DNA from 2 places in the Streptomyces chisholmiae genome. Region 1 is predicted to be linked to the other one. Evidence: riboswitches for the same ligand, from Rfam matches in the RefSeq annotation. Region 1 holds a riboswitch; the other holds the start of a gene.
The links. Region 1 has a riboswitch for cyclic di-AMP ahead of RM844_RS29505 (M23 family metallopeptidase). Riboswitches for the same ligand answer to the same signal wherever they lie in the genome.

Region 1 (7,410 bases):
GGCCGGGAGTACTGGACGGAGTTGGGCGCCGATCCGGCGCCGGGCTGGCGGGCCCGCTACGTCGAGCGGATGTGACGCGGGGCGGGGCCGGTCAGTCGGCCGCCTCCCCGCCCGCCTCGTCCTCCCGTCGACGGATCAGCGCCGCCACGCTGTTCAGCAGGAACTCCAGGCTCTGGTCGAAGTCGTCCGCTGGTGAGTTCTCGTTCTCGAAGACGCCGGTCGCGGTGACCTTGGCGAGGGTCGGGTAGCGCCCGTCGCCCATGATCTTGGGGAGCATGCGGCCGTAGGCGCGCCCCCACTCCTCGTAGGAGACGCCGGTGCGCTCGCTGGCGCGGGTCATGGAGACCTCCTGCCGGGTGCTGCCGAGCACGAAGCTCGTGAGGATCATCAGCACCTCCATCATGTCGCCCTCGTTGAGCGGGGTCTCGTCCATGGCGGCCAGCGCCGCCTCCATCCAGGCCAGGTTGTTCGGGCCGAACGGGGGCGCCCCGATCGGGATGTCCAGCATCCAGGGGCGACCGACCACCATCTCCCGCATCTGCCGGCCCCAGCAGCGGAGCGCGCCGCGCCAGTCGGCCGGCCAGTCGGTGGTGTCCGGCGGACCACTGCCCATGTGGAACATCAGGTCCAGCAGGTCGTCCTTGCTGGGCACATAGCGGTAGAGGGTCATGGTGGTCACGCCCAGGGCCTGCGCGATCCGCCGCATCGAGACGGCGCCGACGCCCTCGGCGTCGGCGATCCGCACCGCCTCCCCGACCACCTGATCGACGCTCAGGCTGCCTCGCGGCCCCCTGGTGCCCGCGGCGCGGGTGCGCCAGAGCAGGTCGAGCAGGTACTGCGGGTCGCGCCCGTCCTCCGCCGCCATGCCGCCGTTCCTCCCGCGTCAGGTCATCTGTGGGTCGCGGCCATCGTAGAACTATGTACACCGTCCACAGTAAGTGTACGCTGTACACGGAAATGTACGCCGTACACGGTTTCCGTCGACGCGGCGGGACCAGACCTGGACGGGTGGGGATGACATGACCGCAACGGCCATCAGCGCCGAGGGGATACGCAAGCGCTACGGGGACACCCAGGCCCTCGACGGCTTCGACCTGACCGTGGCCGAGGGCACGGTGCACGGCCTGCTGGGGCCCAACGGCGCCGGCAAGACCACCGCCGTGCGGACCCTGGCCACGCTCTCCCGGATCACCGAGGGCCGGGCCACCGTCTGCGGCTTCGACGTGGCCGGGCAGCCGGACGAGGTGCGCGCCCGGATCGGCCTCACCGGCCAGTACGCGGCCGTCGACGAGACGTTGAGCGGCCGGCAGAACCTGGTGCTCTTCGGCCGGCTCTTCGGGCTGCGCGGCGGCCGGGCCCGGCGGCGGGCGGACGAGCTGCTGACCCAGTTCGCCCTCACCGACGCCGCGGGCCGGAGCGCCGGGGACTACTCGGGCGGCATGCGCCGCCGGCTCGACCTGGCCGCCAGCATGATCGTCGTGCCCCGGGTGCTGTTCCTGGACGAGCCCACCACGGGCCTCGACCCGCGCAGCCGCAACCAGGTCTGGGACGCGGTCCGTTCCCTGGTCGCCGGCGGCACCACCGTGCTGCTCACCACGCAGTACCTGGAGGAGGCGGACCAACTGGCGGACCTCATCTCGGTGATGGACGCCGGCCGGGTGGTGGCCGAGGGCACCGCCGACGAGCTGAAGGCCCGACTGGGCGGCGACCGGATCGAGGTGGTGGCCCGGGACGTCACCGAGCTGCCCGACACGGCGGCGCTGGTGCGTCGGGTCTGCGACATCGAACCGGAAGTGAACTACGAGACCTGCCAGGTGGTCGCCCGGGTCAACGACCGGGTGCTCGCGCTGACCGAGGTGGCCGCCGCGCTCCGCGCCACCGGCCTGGAGGTGACGGACCTGGGCACCAGGCGACCGTCCCTGGACGAGGTGTTCCTGCACCTCACCGACCGGCCGGCCGGCGAACGCGCGGCCCGGCGGCAGCCGACCCGGAAGGAAGGTAGCGCGGCATGAGCGGCGTCGGAGTCGATCTCGGGCTCGGCAGGGCCGGCGGGACCGCCACGGGCGGCGGGCCACGGCTGGGCGGCACCGCCCGGCGGGGGCCCCGGGTGGCGGTCGCCGACGGGCTGGCGATGACCCGCCGGAACATGGCCCAGCTGGCCCGCAGCCCGGAGGAGATCTCCCTCTACTTCAGCCTGCCGATCCTGTTCGTGCTGGTCTTCGGCTATGTCTTCGGCAGCGGGATGCAGCCGCCGGACGGCGGGAACTACCGCGAGTTCCTGGTCCCCGGCGTGTTCGCCATGACCATGCTGCACGGGATGGGCGCCACCGCCACCTCGTTGGCGTTCGACATCTCGCGGGGTGTGGTGGACCGGTTCCGGGCCATGCCGACGGCCAGGTCGGCGCTGCTGGTCGGGCGCTGCCTGGCGGACCAGCTGCGGGCCCTGCTGGAGATGGTCGCGCTGCTGGTCTGCGGCCTGCTGGTGGGCTGGGAGTGGAACCGCGGGCTGGGGCGCGCCCTGGTGGCGGTGGGGCTGCTGCTGCTCCTGCGGATGGCGATCTCCTGGATCGGTGTCTACCTCGCGCTGCTGCTGCCCAACCCGGACGTGGTCGGCGTCGTGGTCTTCCCGCTGGCCTTCCCGTTGACGGCGCTCTCCTGCATCTTCGTGGCGCCGGAGCTGATGCCAGGCTGGCTGGGGACCATCGCGGAGTGGAACCCGCTCTCGGCCACGGTGGCCGCGAGCCGGGAGCTGTTCGGCAACCCGGGGCTGGGCGGCGACTCCTGGGTGGCCGAGCACGCGCTGCTGCTGGCCGTCGCCTGGCCGCTGGCGATCATCGCGGTCTTCGCGCCGCTGGCGGTGCGCCGCTACCAGCGGCTCACCGACTGAACGGGACCGGGGCCCGCACCCGCGCCGGAGAAGCGGCGGGTGCGGGCCCCGTCTCGGCCCGTGGGGTCCCTCAGATGGAGACGCCGTGCGAGCGCAGGTAGGCCATCGGGTCGATGTCGGAGCCGTAGGCGGGACCGGTGCGGACCTCGAAGTGCAGGTGCGGGCCGGTCACGTTGCCGGTCGCCCCGGAGAGCCCCAGCTGGTCGCCGGCGCCCACCGACTGGCCGACGCTGACCCCGATCGAGGACAGGTGGGCGTACTGGCTGTAGTGGCCGTCGGCGTGCCGCACGACGACCTCGTTGCCGTAGGAGCCGCCGCTGCCGGCGGTGACCACCTCGCCGGCGGCGATGGAGACCACCTGGGTGCCGGTGCCCACCGGGAAGTCGGCCCCGGTGTGGTAGCCGGAGGACCACAGGGCGCCGGCGTTGCCGTAGCCGCCGCCGCTCACGCCGGAGACCGGCGCCACGTAGTCGGCGGACTCGGCGGCCTCGGCGGACTCGGCGACCGCGGCGGCCGGCGCGGCCGCGCCCTCGACGTCGAGCGACAGTTCGAGCCCCGGGGTGATCCGGGTCGGGTCGTCGCCGATGACCTCGCGGTTGGCCTCGTAGAGCTGCTCCCAGCCGCCCTCGACCTCGTGGTCTACGGCGATCCGGTACAGGGTGTCGCCGCCGGCCACGGTGTAGCTGGCCGGGGCGGCGCCGGCGGTGCCGGCGGCGACCAGGGGCAGCCCAAGGCCGGCGGCGCCGACGGTGAGCAGGGCGGCGGCCCGGGGCAGGCGCCGGATGGGCTGACGGCGGTGACGTCCGCGTCCAGACATGAGCGTGTCTCCTCTCCAACGCCTGCGAGGTCAGCTGTCGGGTTCGGGCCGGAGTCGCCCGGCCACGACCGGACGGGGCGCGGAACCGCGCCTCGTGCCGCCGTGGCTTCACCCCGAGCCGGACCGGTGTCACGGTCCGGCGGAATTGGGTCCCCCGCTCCTGTCAGACGGAATGTCCATGTGTCCGCCTCCGGTGACAGGATTCGGCGTCCGGAGCGGTTGGCCGCGAATGCGACGCGGAGGGAACGGTAAACCCGCGAATTCACCCCGGACAAGAAATGCGGAACGCCGAAGACGTGACCGGGAATACCCGGAACCCCATGAGATGACGCAGCGTTCTGATCCTTTTCCGCACCGTCAACGGCGGCGTTTCCGGAATGGCGCGCCAAGTCGCCACGCACGCGGTTCACTTGCCGGGTCCGGGGCCGGGACGGGCACCCCGGGGGCCGGAACGCGGCGCGCCCCGCCCGTGAGTTCGGTCACGGGCGGGGCGCGGTCCAGCGCTTTCTCACCTTCGCGCGGAATGTCCGTTCTGTCCGCCGTCCAGCTCGGCGATGGTCGCGATCGACGGGCCGCGCCGAGCGCTCTCCTCGACGGCGACCCGCTCCGCGCCACGCAGCACCCGCACCGCGTTCTCCCAGGTCAGCTTGGCCAGGTCGGCCGGCGACCAGTGCCGCTCCAGCAGCTCGGCGACCAGCAGCGGATAGCCGGAGACGTCTTCCAGGCCCTGCGGCAGGAAGGCCGTGCCGTCGTAGTCGCCGCCGATCCCGAGGTGGTCGATGCCGGCCACCTCCCGCATGTGGTCCAGGTGGTCGGCGACGGTGGCCGCGGTGGCCACCGGCCGCGGCACCGCGGCCTCGAAGGCGTGCTGCACCCGCATCGCCGGCTCCGTGGTGTCCAGCGGATGGAACCCGTTGGCCCGCATGTTCTCGTCGGCCCGCCGGGTCCACTCGATGGCCTCGGGCAGCACGAACTTGGGCACGAAGGTGGCCATCGCGATCCCGCCGTTGGCCGGCAGCGCGGCCAGCACGTCGTCCGGGATATTGCGTGGATGGTCGCAGACCGCGCGCGCCGATGAATGCGAGAAAATCACCGGAGCCGTGGAGATCCGCAACGCGTCCCGCATCACGTCGGCGGACACGTGCGAGAGGTCGACCAGCATTCCGACGCGGTTCATCTCGCGCACCACTTCGGCGCCGAAAGCGGTCAGTCCGCCGTGCCGCGCCTCGTCGGTCGCCGAATCCGCCCAGTCGGTCGTGGAGTTGTGGGTCAGCGTCATATAACGCACGCCGAGCCGGTGGAAAGCGCGCAGGGTGGCCAGCGAGTTGTTGATGGCGTGGCCGCCCTCGGCGCCCATCAGGGAGGCGATCCGGCCCTGCGCCCGGGCCGCCACCATGTCGTCGGCGGTGAGCGCCCTGGTCAGGTCGGCCGGGTAGCGGTCCAGCAACCGCCCCACCACGTCGATCTGTTCCAGACAGGCGCTGACCGCGTGGTCGCCGGACAGCTCGGCCGGCACGTAGACCGACCAGAACTGGGCGCCCACCCCGCCGGACCGCAGCCGGCGCAGGTCGGTGTGGAGCCGGCCGGTCAGGTCGCCGGCGATGTCGGCCCGGTCCAGGTCGTAGCCGACCGTCTCACGCAACGCCCACGGCAGGTCGTTGTGCCCGTCCACCAGCGGGTACTCGGCCAGCAGCGCCCTGGCCTCGGCCAGCCGCCCGGCGGCGCCGCCCGTCACCGGTCCGTCTCCGCGTCGGCGGCCAGCGAGTCCCGCAGCCGGCGGCCCTTCTCCCTGGCCTGCTCGCGCAGTTCGTCCTGGAAGTCGCGCATCCGGGCGCGCAGCGCCGGGTCCGTGCCGCCCAGGATCCGCGCCGCCAGCAGACCCGCGTTGCGGGCGCCGCCGACCGAGACGGTGGCGACCGGCACGCCGGCCGGCATCTGCACGATGGAGAGCAGCGAGTCCATCCCGTCCAGGTGCTTGAGCGGCACCGGCACCCCGATCACCGGCAGCGGGGTCAGCGAGGCGAGCATGCCCGGCAGGTGGGCGGCCCCCCCGGCGCCGGCGATGATCACCGAGAGACCGCGGTCGGCCGCCTCCCGGCCGTAACTGACCATCTCGGTGGGCATCCGGTGCGCCGAGACGACGTCCGCCTCGTAGGGCACGCCGAACTCGTCGAGCACCTCGGCCGCGGCCCGCATCACCGGCCAGTCGGAGTCGGAACCCATCACGATGCCCACCAGGGGCGCCGGGGGGACGGTCGGTTGCTCGCTCATGCCTCACCATTCGTCGTTCGCGGGTGGTCCGCGCCCCGGGGCGGGCGCGCGGGCGCGGTCACTCGTCGATGAGCCCGCGCAAGTAGTCGGCGGCGTGCCGGGCGCGCTCGGTCACCTCGGCCAGATCGTCGCCGTAGGTGGTGACATGACCGACCTTGCGGCCGGGCCGGACGTCCTTGCCGTACATGTGGATCTTCAGGCCGGGGTCGCGGGCCATGCAGTGCAGGTAGGCCGGGTACATCTCCGGGTAGTCCCCGCCGAGGACATTCGCCATCACCGTCCAGGGCGCCCGGGCCCTGGGGTCGCCCAGCGGCAGGTCCAGCACGGCCCGCAGGTGGTTGGCGAACTGCGAGGTGACGGCGCCGTCCTGGGTCCAGTGGCCGGAGTTGTGCGGGCGCATCGCCAGCTCGTTGACCAGCACCCGGCCGTCCCGCGTCTCGAACAGCTCGACCGCGAGGTGGCCGACCACGCCCAGCTCGGTGGCGATCCGCAGCGCCGTCTCCTGCGCCGAGGCGGCGAGCCCGGGCGCCAGCTCGGGGGCGGGCGCGATCACCGTGTCGCAGACGCCGGCCACCTGCCGGGACTCCACCACCGGGTAGGCCACCGCCTGCCCGTGCGGGGAGCGGACCACGTTCGCCGCCAGCTCCCGCCGGAAGTCGACCCGTTCCTCGCCCAGCACCGGCACCCCGGCGCGGAACGCGTCCTCGGCCTCCGCCGGGGTCCCGACCAGCCAGACGCCCTTGCCGTCGTAGCCGCCGCGCACCGTCTTCAGCACCACGGGGAACCCGCCGACCTCGGCGGCGAACCGCGCCACGTCGGCCGGGTCGGTGACGATCCGGTGGCGTGGGCAGGGCACCCCGAGCGCGGTCAGCCGGGCCCGCATCACGCCCTTGTCCTGCGCGTGCACCAGCGCGTCCGGGCCGGGCCGCACCGGGATGCCATCGGCCTCCAACGCACGCAAATGCTCTGTCGGTACATGTTCGTGATCAAAAGTGATCACATCGCACCCCTTGGCGAACGCCCGGAGGGTGGCCAGATCGCGGTAGTCGCCGACCACCACGTCGTTCACCACCAACGCCGCCGAGTCCTGCGGGGTGTCACTGAGCAGCTTGAAACTGATGCCGAGCGGGATGCCCGCCTCATGGGTCATACGGGCGAGCTGACCGCCTCCGACCATGCCGACCACGGGAAATGTCACGCGCCCCAGGGTATCCGGCCGCCCGATCCGGCCGATCCGTGGCCCGGAACCGGCACGCCCCGCCGCTACGTCCACCCCGATGAGACCCCGGCGCCGGCGGACCGGTCCGGGCGGGTGGACGAGGGCTGGGGGGAGAACCCGTGCGGAGCAGAGAGCAGGACGGAGAGCCGAGCGGCGAGCGGGGCGGAGAAACGATCCGGCGAGGCGCGGGGTGGCGCGCGCGGAGTACCGCGCGCC
Region 2 (7,410 bases), on a different contig from region 1:
GCTGGGCGAGCAGCCAGGCGAGGGCGATGGTGGCCGGGACGACGCCCCGGGCGGCGGCGGTCTCGTCGAGCGCGGCCAGCACCGCGCGGCCCCGCGCGGTCTCCAGGTGGCCGGCGGCGCCGCTCGACCTGGGGCTGTCGATCTGGGCGCCGGGCCGGTACTTGCCGGTGAGGAAGCCGGCGGCGAGCGCGTAGTAGGGGACGGCGGCCAGGCCCCACTCGGCGGCCAGCGCGGCGCGTTCGCCCTCGTAGGTGTCCCGGGAGACCAGGTTGTAGTGCGGCTGGATGGCGACGTAGCGGGCCCGGCCCTCGCGGTGGGAGAACTCCAGGGAGGCGGCGAGGCGCTCCGGGCTGATGTTGGAGACGGCGATCTCCCGCACCTTGCCGGCGGTGACCAACTCGTCGAGGGCGGTGATGATCTCGCCGACGGGCACCGACTCGTCGTCGAAGTGGGTGTAGTAGAGGTCGATGTGGTCCACCCCGAGGCGGCCGAGCGAGGCGTCCGCGGCGCGCCTGATGTTCGTCGCGGACAGGCCGGGAAAGTCGGGGTGTTGGCCGACCTTGGTGGCCAGCACGATGTCGTCCCGGCGGCCCCGGCGGGCCAGCCAGCGGCCGATGACGGTCTCGGACTCGCCGCCCGCGTTGCCCGGCACCCAGGAGCTGTAGGTGTCGGCGGTGTCGAGGAAGTTCCCCCCGCCGGCGGTGTAGGCGTCCAGCACCGCGAACGACGCCGCCTCGTCGGCGGTCCAGCCGAACACGTTGCCGCCCAGGCAGAGCGGCGAGACCTGAAGGGCGCCCACGGCGCGGGTCGTTGCTGTCATGTGGGCCAGCCTAGGCGGACCGCTGCCCGGAGGGTGGAAAGGGGGGACCGACGGCCCTGGCGTCGGGGGGCGCCGCCAGAGCCGCCGGCGTTTGGTGGGGGCCGTCTCAGATGGACTGGCCCTTGTCCCGCAGCCAGGCGAGCGGGTCGATGGCGTCGCCGCCGCCGGGCCTGACCTCCAGGTGGAGGTGCGGGCCCGAGGAGTTGCCGGTCGAGCCGACCTGGCCGATCACGTCGCCGGTGGTGACCTCGGTGCCGGTGGAGACGTTCATCGAGGAGAGGTGGCAGTACCAGAGCTCGGTGCCGTCCTCCTGCTCGACGATGATCCGGTAGCCGTAGGAGCCGGCCCAGGCGGCCTCCTTGACGACGCCGGTGTGCACGTTCTTCACCGGGGTGCCGGTGGCGGCGGCGAAGTCGGTGCCGGTGTGGTTGGACTGCCACATCGAACCGCTGTCGCCGAAGCTGGAGGTGAGGCGGTAGGTGCTCAGCGGGAGGGTGTAGCTGGCGCGGAGCTCGGCGAGCCGGCGCTCCTCCTCCGCGCGCTGCCGCTCCTCCTCCTCGGCGCGCTGCCGCTCCTCCTCGGCGACCCGCTCGGCCTCGGCCAGGATGGCGGCCTCCTCGACGGCGGCGGACCGCGCGTCCTCGACGGCCGTGGTCCTGGCGTCGGTCTCGGCGCTGGTCTCCTGCTGGTCGGCCTGCTGGAGGATGCGGGCACGCAGCGCCTCGCCGGCGTCCGTGCCCGCCTCGACCTCGGTGTCGGTGAGGCCGGCGGTGGTGAACACGGCGGTGGTGGCGGCGGCTTCGGAATCGCTGGAGCCGACCAGCGCGCTCAGCACGGGGATGTTGGCGACCGTGTTGGCGGCGCCGCTCATCCCGGGGACGGAGCCGGCGCCCTCGTCGTTGGCGGTGGCCATGCCACCGGCGCCGACGGCGGCGATCACGCCGACGCCGAGCACGGCGCGGCTACGGGCGATGGTGCCGCCGCGCTGGCGGCTTACCCGGTGCCGGCCGCGGACCGGGCGCAGCGAATCCTCGCTGGGGTTCCACTCCGTGACGGGCTCGTCCTCCACGGCCTTGGGGCCGTAGTAGGTGGGGTGGCTGCCGTAGGAGGAGGCGTAGGCGCCGTATCCGTCCTGCGGGGTGCGCTCCAGCGGGTGGACGTCCAGGGAGTCCACGGGGGCGTGCCGGTTCGACGCCACAGGGGCGTTCTCCTTTCCTTCCTTCTCACCTACCGGGTTAGCTGACGGGTTCGGAGCAGGAAGGTCTCCTACGGGCGGCTGGGGGGCCGTCCGATTCACCCCAAGTGGTGGTTCCCCGGTTCCTGATGTGCGTTGGTGGCGCACACGCCGGATTCGGCGATGCGACGCGGCCCCGTCCTCTGCGACGGCGGCGACTACCGCGCTGCGTTATCGAACGTTAATAGACGGGCCCGCCGGATTCCAAGTGTTCCCAGGAAAAACCCTTAGGGGTTGCGGGGACCTTCACTGATCAACTCCCGCAAAACGGTCATAATTTCAAACCGGTGTGGCCTGTGTCGCATTCTGATAGTGCGTCAATCGTTATGCGGAGCGGGGCTTCCCTCTCACCCTCCGTGATCTTGTGGCCCGGTCGGGGGCGGCAGCCGGCCCTGGAGCGCCAACGGCAGCCGGGCGTGCAGCCGCTCGGCGGTCTCCTCGACGCTCTGCCCACGGGCCGGGTCCTCGGTCAGCAGCCGGCCGACCTCCTCCTGGATCACCTGGGAGAACTGCCGGTAGTAGGGCGTCGCCGGGCGGCTCCTGGCGTCCTGGAGGGCGCACCACAGCAGCGCGGCGTGGGCCCGCCGGTCCGGCCGCCAACGGGCCTCCTCCCCGCTCCCCGACGTGCCGGCCCAGCCGGAGCCGTCGTCGGTGGTCGGGGTGGCCACCCGCAGGGTCGGCTCGCAGTCCGCCCGGCCGAAGTCGGCCGGGAGCCGGTAGGCGGCGCTCAACGCGGGCGCGAAGCCGGCGTCCAGCAGCCTGGCCTGGTTGGCCGGGTCGCCGGTCAGGAAGCGGATCAGCTCCTCGGCCGCCGCGGCCCGCGGGCTGCTGGCCGCGACGGCCAGGCTCTGCCCGCCGAGCGCGGCGACGCCGGGCAGCCTGGTCACCCCGAACGGCACCCGGTCGGCGGCCAGCCGGTCGGCGACCCGGTTGAGCGCGAAGGGCCAGTTGCGCATCAGCGCGGTGCCCCCGTCCAGCCGGGCGAACTCCTCCAGGGCGCCGGTCTCGTCGGCGTCGAGCGCGGCGGTGCTCAGGTGCGCCCGGTCCGCGATGTCCCGCAACAGGCCCAGACCCGCCTCCAGTTGGGGCAGGGTGCCGACGTAGTCGCCGTCCGCGTCGACCAGGGCGCGGTCCGGGACGGCGGTCCACAGCGCCTCCAGCACGTTGACCACCAGCCCCTCGTAGGGCCGCAGTTGGGTGACGTAGGTGGCGGTCCGCTGGCCGCCGGCCCGGCCGGCGTAGAGCGCGGGCAGCGAGTCGCCCCACAGGTCGACCGACTCCAGCAGGTCCCGCCGGTAGTAGAGCAGCCCGACGTCGGTGTTGAACGGAACCGCGTAGAGGCGGTCCCGCCACCAGCCGGTGCGTGCCACGTCGGCCACGAACTCCGGCTCGACCAGGCGCTCGTCCAGCTCGGTGACCAGCCCGGCGGCGGCGAACTCGGGTATCCAGCTGACGTCCAGGTTGAGCACGTCGTACTCGGCCGCGCCGGACTGGAGGCCGGCCAGCACCTCGGCCCTGGCGTCCCCGTCCGTGCTGGACAGCTCCACCAGGCGGGCCTTGATGGGGCTGCGCTCGTTCCACGCGTCGATCAACGACTGCCGCACCCCGCTCTCGTCGGGGCTGGTCAGGTCGGCGGCGCTGACCACCACCAGGGGGACGTCGTCCGGCGGGGCCGGTCCCGGGGTGATCGCGGCCGGCGCCGGCCCACCGGTGCAGGCGGTGGCCAGCGCCAGCAGCGCCGCGCCGACCAGGGCCGCTTCGCGCATCAGCGGCTCACCCCTCGCCCAGGCCGCGGAGCCAGGTCGCCAGGGCGACCGGCTGTCCGCCCGGCTCGTCCAGGCAGCTGTCCGCCCGGGTCAGCTCGTCGACCGGGGAGCGGTCGCAGCCGCCGTCCAGCACCGAGACCACCAGCGTGCTGTCGACGTCCGCGGCGGCCAGCGCGGCCGACGCGTCGGTGCGGTGCCCGTCGTCGGTGATCAGCACCAGCACCTCGGTGGCCGCGCCGCGGCCCCGCCCGGCCAGCAGCCGGTCGGCCTCGGCGATCGGCACCTCCAGCGCCACCTCGCCCCGCACCGGGGCGAGTTCGGCCAGCAGTCCGTCGATCCCCGACGCGTCCGGCGGGCCGAGGTCGCGCGGCACGCCGACCGCGGCGCCGCCCGGGCCCGGCATGCTGACCACGGCGAACTCGTCCTCGGCGGTGAGCGCGCCGACCGCCTGCCGGAGCGTGTCCCGCACCACCGCCAGCCGGCCATCGGCGCCCAGCACCGAGGCGGAGACGTCCAGCACGAAGACCACCCGCCGGGGTGCCCGGTCCGCCGCCCCGGCGGCCAGGTACTCGGCCACCGCGGCCGCGTCGGCCGGCTCCGCCGGGGCGGGCAGGCCGTGCACGAAGGGGCGCCGGTTGAGCAGCTCCGGGTCGCCGACGAAGCCGTCGGCCCACGGCTCCCGCTGGCGGAAGCCCTCCGCGGTGAGCGCCGCCCGGCCGGCGTCCGAGGTCAGCCACGTCCGCAACAGCTCGACGGCGGCCCGCCGTTGGGTGACGTCCCGGTCCGCGTCCCGCCAGCTGACCGGCACGAAGGTCAGGTCGAGCGGCGGCACGTCCACCGGGTAGTAGGCGGTGTAACGCTCGCCGAGGCCGACCCGCCAGCCGCCCTCCGGGAGGCAGGGCGCCGGCGACTCGCCGACCAGCGGCAGCATCGACCGTTCGGCGAGCAGCAGGTGGGGGGTCGGCTCGTCCGGGCTGAGGCCGCACAGCAGCCGCTGGTCGTCCGGCGCCGGCTCCGGGTCCGGCGTCCAGTCCCGGCCGGCCCGCAGGCCGTGCAGCAGGGCGGCGTCCGAGGAGTGCGGCGCGGCGTGCCGCACCCCGTCGCCGGCCGCGGCCAGCAGCCGGGCCAGCGGCTCGCCGGTGCGGGCGACCCCGGCCAGCTCGCCGGCGACCGCCAACACGGCCGGCGTCCTGGCCAGTTCGGTCGCCTCCCCCAGGTCGACCCGGCTCTCCCTGGCCAGCGTCGCCGGCCGGGCCCGGTCCACCGCGGTCGCCGAGGCCGGCAGCCAGACGTCCGGCAACGGGCCGACGTCGCGCGGGAGTTCGCGGCACGGCTGGTCGGTGGCCGACGCGGGCGCCGGCGGGGCGCACGGCCGGCCGGGCGAGACCCAGTCGGCCGAGTGCCCGAAGGCGTCCACCACCGCCGCCCCCGGCGCGCCGTAGACCTGGACCTCCACCCGTCGGCAGTCGCGCGGCCCGGGGCCGACGAGGTCGGCGGCGGCCGGGTCGGGCTGGAACGCCGACAGCGCGCGGGCCAGCGGCTGTTGGTACTCGGGGGTGGTCAACACCCGCAGCTGGAGCGGCACCCGGCAACGGTCGGCGGCCGCGTCCCGCTCCCGCCACCGGTCCCAGAGCAGCCCGCCGGCGCCCAGCGGGAGCAGCAGTGCCAGCAGCACCAGCCCGGCCAGCGGCCGCCAGTGCGCCCGCTCGCGGAAGTGCCCCCAGGTGGCGCGGAACCGCTGCCGCCGGGCGGCCAGCCGGGCCAGCGGGCCGGGCTCCGGGCCCTGGGCGACATGGGAGAGCACCACGGTGGCGCCGGCGGCCGACGCGGTGAGCCGGGGCGCCCAGTCGTTGCGGTGGCTGTCCGCGTCCGCCGCCGCCCGCTGCGCGGCCCGGCCGGCCAACAGGCGGAGCTTGCGGTGGAGTTCGGCGACGGTGAGGGGCTGGCGGCGCAACCGGTGCGCGCGCAGCACGGTGAGCAGCGCCCGGGTGAACGGGGTGGGGCCCAGGCCGTCGCCCCGGTCCTGGTCCTCGTGCGCCCGGCAGGAGGTCAGCAGCGCGAACGCGGTCCGGCCCGGCTCGTGTTCCCGGTGCGCCTGCCCGGAGTGGCAGCAGTCCAGGATCAGCACCACCCGGCGGGCCGGGGAGCTGCGCACCGTGTCCCGCAGCCAGGAGTAGGGGATGGCGTGCTCCCACACCCGTTCCCTGGGGCAGTCGGCGGGCACCAGGAGCAGCTCGGTGCTGCCGCGCCGGGTGTCGAAGTGCAGCTGGCCGTGGCCGCTGAAGTAGACCAGCAGCAGGTCGCGGGCGGTGTCGGCGGCCCGCCGCACCGCGTTGAGCACGGCCTCGCGGTCCCGTGAGTGGGACAGCTCGCAGGTGCTGGGCACCGCGCGGCCGGCCTCGTCCTGGCCGAGCAGCTCGTCCCGCAGTCCCCGGAGGTTGTGGGCCACCCCGGGGATGTCGCCCCAGGTGGGGTCGCGGTACTCGGCGGCGCCGATCAGCAGCACCCGCGAGCGGCGGGCGTCGGGCACCTGGGCCACGGTCCGGCTACTCCGGAGCCCGCTCGTCGTCGTCGCCCGCCCGGCCCGGCCGGTCCGGCCCGTCACCGCCCGGCCGGTCCGGCTGGTCGCGCTCGATCGCCCGGGCCAGCTTCTCCACCCGGTCGCGCAGCTCCCCCTTGGTGTGCTGGGCGGAGGAGAGGGTCACCTCGGTGCCGTCGGGCAGGGTGACCCGCACCGTGAGCTTCTTCCGGCGGTTGCTGACGTGGTTGGCGAGCGAGCGGAGCAGCGCGCCCAGGGCCACCCGGACCGCCACGTCGAAGACGGCGACCAGGATCTCCTCCCCGGTGCCCATCCGGCCCTCGGGGGTGGACAGCTCCGTCCTGGGCAGCCCTGGATCGCTGGCCAGCCAGGCGCGTAACAGCTCAAGGTCGTTCTCCGCCGGCTCGGACTCGGCCACCCCGATCCGCAGCCGGACCGCCGGCGCCCCGTCCTCGCTCGGCTGGCCGCGGTCCCCGTGCTCCGCGTCCGACACGTACTCCGCCACGCTGGTCACCCCTCGCCACGCGTCCCGGAACGCCCGCCGCCCCGGGTCCCCCCACGCCGCACCGCTGCGCACAGAGCTGGGCACAGAGGGTCAAGTTAACACCACGGCTTCGGCGTTGGGAACGGATCGGGCGGCGGGATGTTGCACGGCGAGGAGCGCCAGATCGTCCTTGAGGCCGCCCCCGCTGTGCGCCACCACGTCCGCCAGCAACGCGTCCAGCAGCTCGGCCGGCGAGGCGAAGCGCCGGCCCGCCAGCCCGGCCACCGGGTCGTAGAACACGCCGTCGGCGTCCCGCGCCTCGCTCAGCCCGTCGGTGTACAGCAACAACAGGGCGCCCGGCGGGAACGCGGCGATGGTGGTGGTCTGGTCCTGGCGGTCGTACAGCTCGCGCAGCCCGAGCGGCAGGGCCGGGTCGGCGGGCGGCTCGCCGTCCGCCGCCCCGCCCCGGCGGGGGCGCTCGTCCGGGCCGGCCTCCGCGCCCCCGTCCTGGCCGGGGGGCGCTTCCCGGCCCGGGCGCCCGGCCGCCTCGACGGCCCCCGCCGAGAG

Region 2: linked by a shared signal. The riboswitch ahead of RM844_RS29045 (M23 family metallopeptidase) and the one ahead of RM844_RS29505 (M23 family metallopeptidase) in region 1 are both predicted to bind cyclic di-AMP.

Annotation. Positions count from the first base shown of each region.
Region 1 is NZ_JAVREO010000027.1:541-7,950, forward strand. It holds gene RM844_RS29485 (nuclear transport factor 2 family protein) at 1-75, shown strand, start outside; gene RM844_RS29490 (TetR/AcrR family transcriptional regulator) at 92-865, opposite strand; gene RM844_RS29495 (ATP-binding cassette domain-containing protein) at 1,020-2,012, shown strand; gene RM844_RS29500 (ABC transporter permease) at 2,009-2,887, shown strand; gene RM844_RS29505 (M23 family metallopeptidase) at 2,958-3,704, opposite strand; cyclic di-AMP (ydaO/yuaA leader) riboswitch at 3,709-3,923, opposite strand; gene RM844_RS29510 (dipeptidase) at 4,213-5,439, opposite strand; gene purE (5-(carboxyamino)imidazole ribonucleotide mutase) at 5,436-5,975, opposite strand; gene RM844_RS29520 (5-(carboxyamino)imidazole ribonucleotide synthase) at 6,034-7,173, opposite strand; gene RM844_RS29525 (protease inhibitor I42 family protein) at 7,314-7,410, shown strand, end outside.
Region 2 is NZ_JAVREO010000025.1:74,439-81,848, reverse strand. It holds gene RM844_RS29050 (aldo/keto reductase) at 1-820, opposite strand, end outside; gene RM844_RS29045 (M23 family metallopeptidase) at 927-2,018, opposite strand; cyclic di-AMP (ydaO/yuaA leader) riboswitch at 2,030-2,187, opposite strand; gene RM844_RS29040 (extracellular solute-binding protein) at 2,402-3,820, opposite strand; gene RM844_RS29035 (caspase, EACC1-associated type) at 3,828-6,359, opposite strand; gene RM844_RS29030 (effector-associated constant component EACC1) at 6,367-6,864, opposite strand; gene RM844_RS29025 (PP2C family protein-serine/threonine phosphatase) at 6,955-7,410, opposite strand, start outside.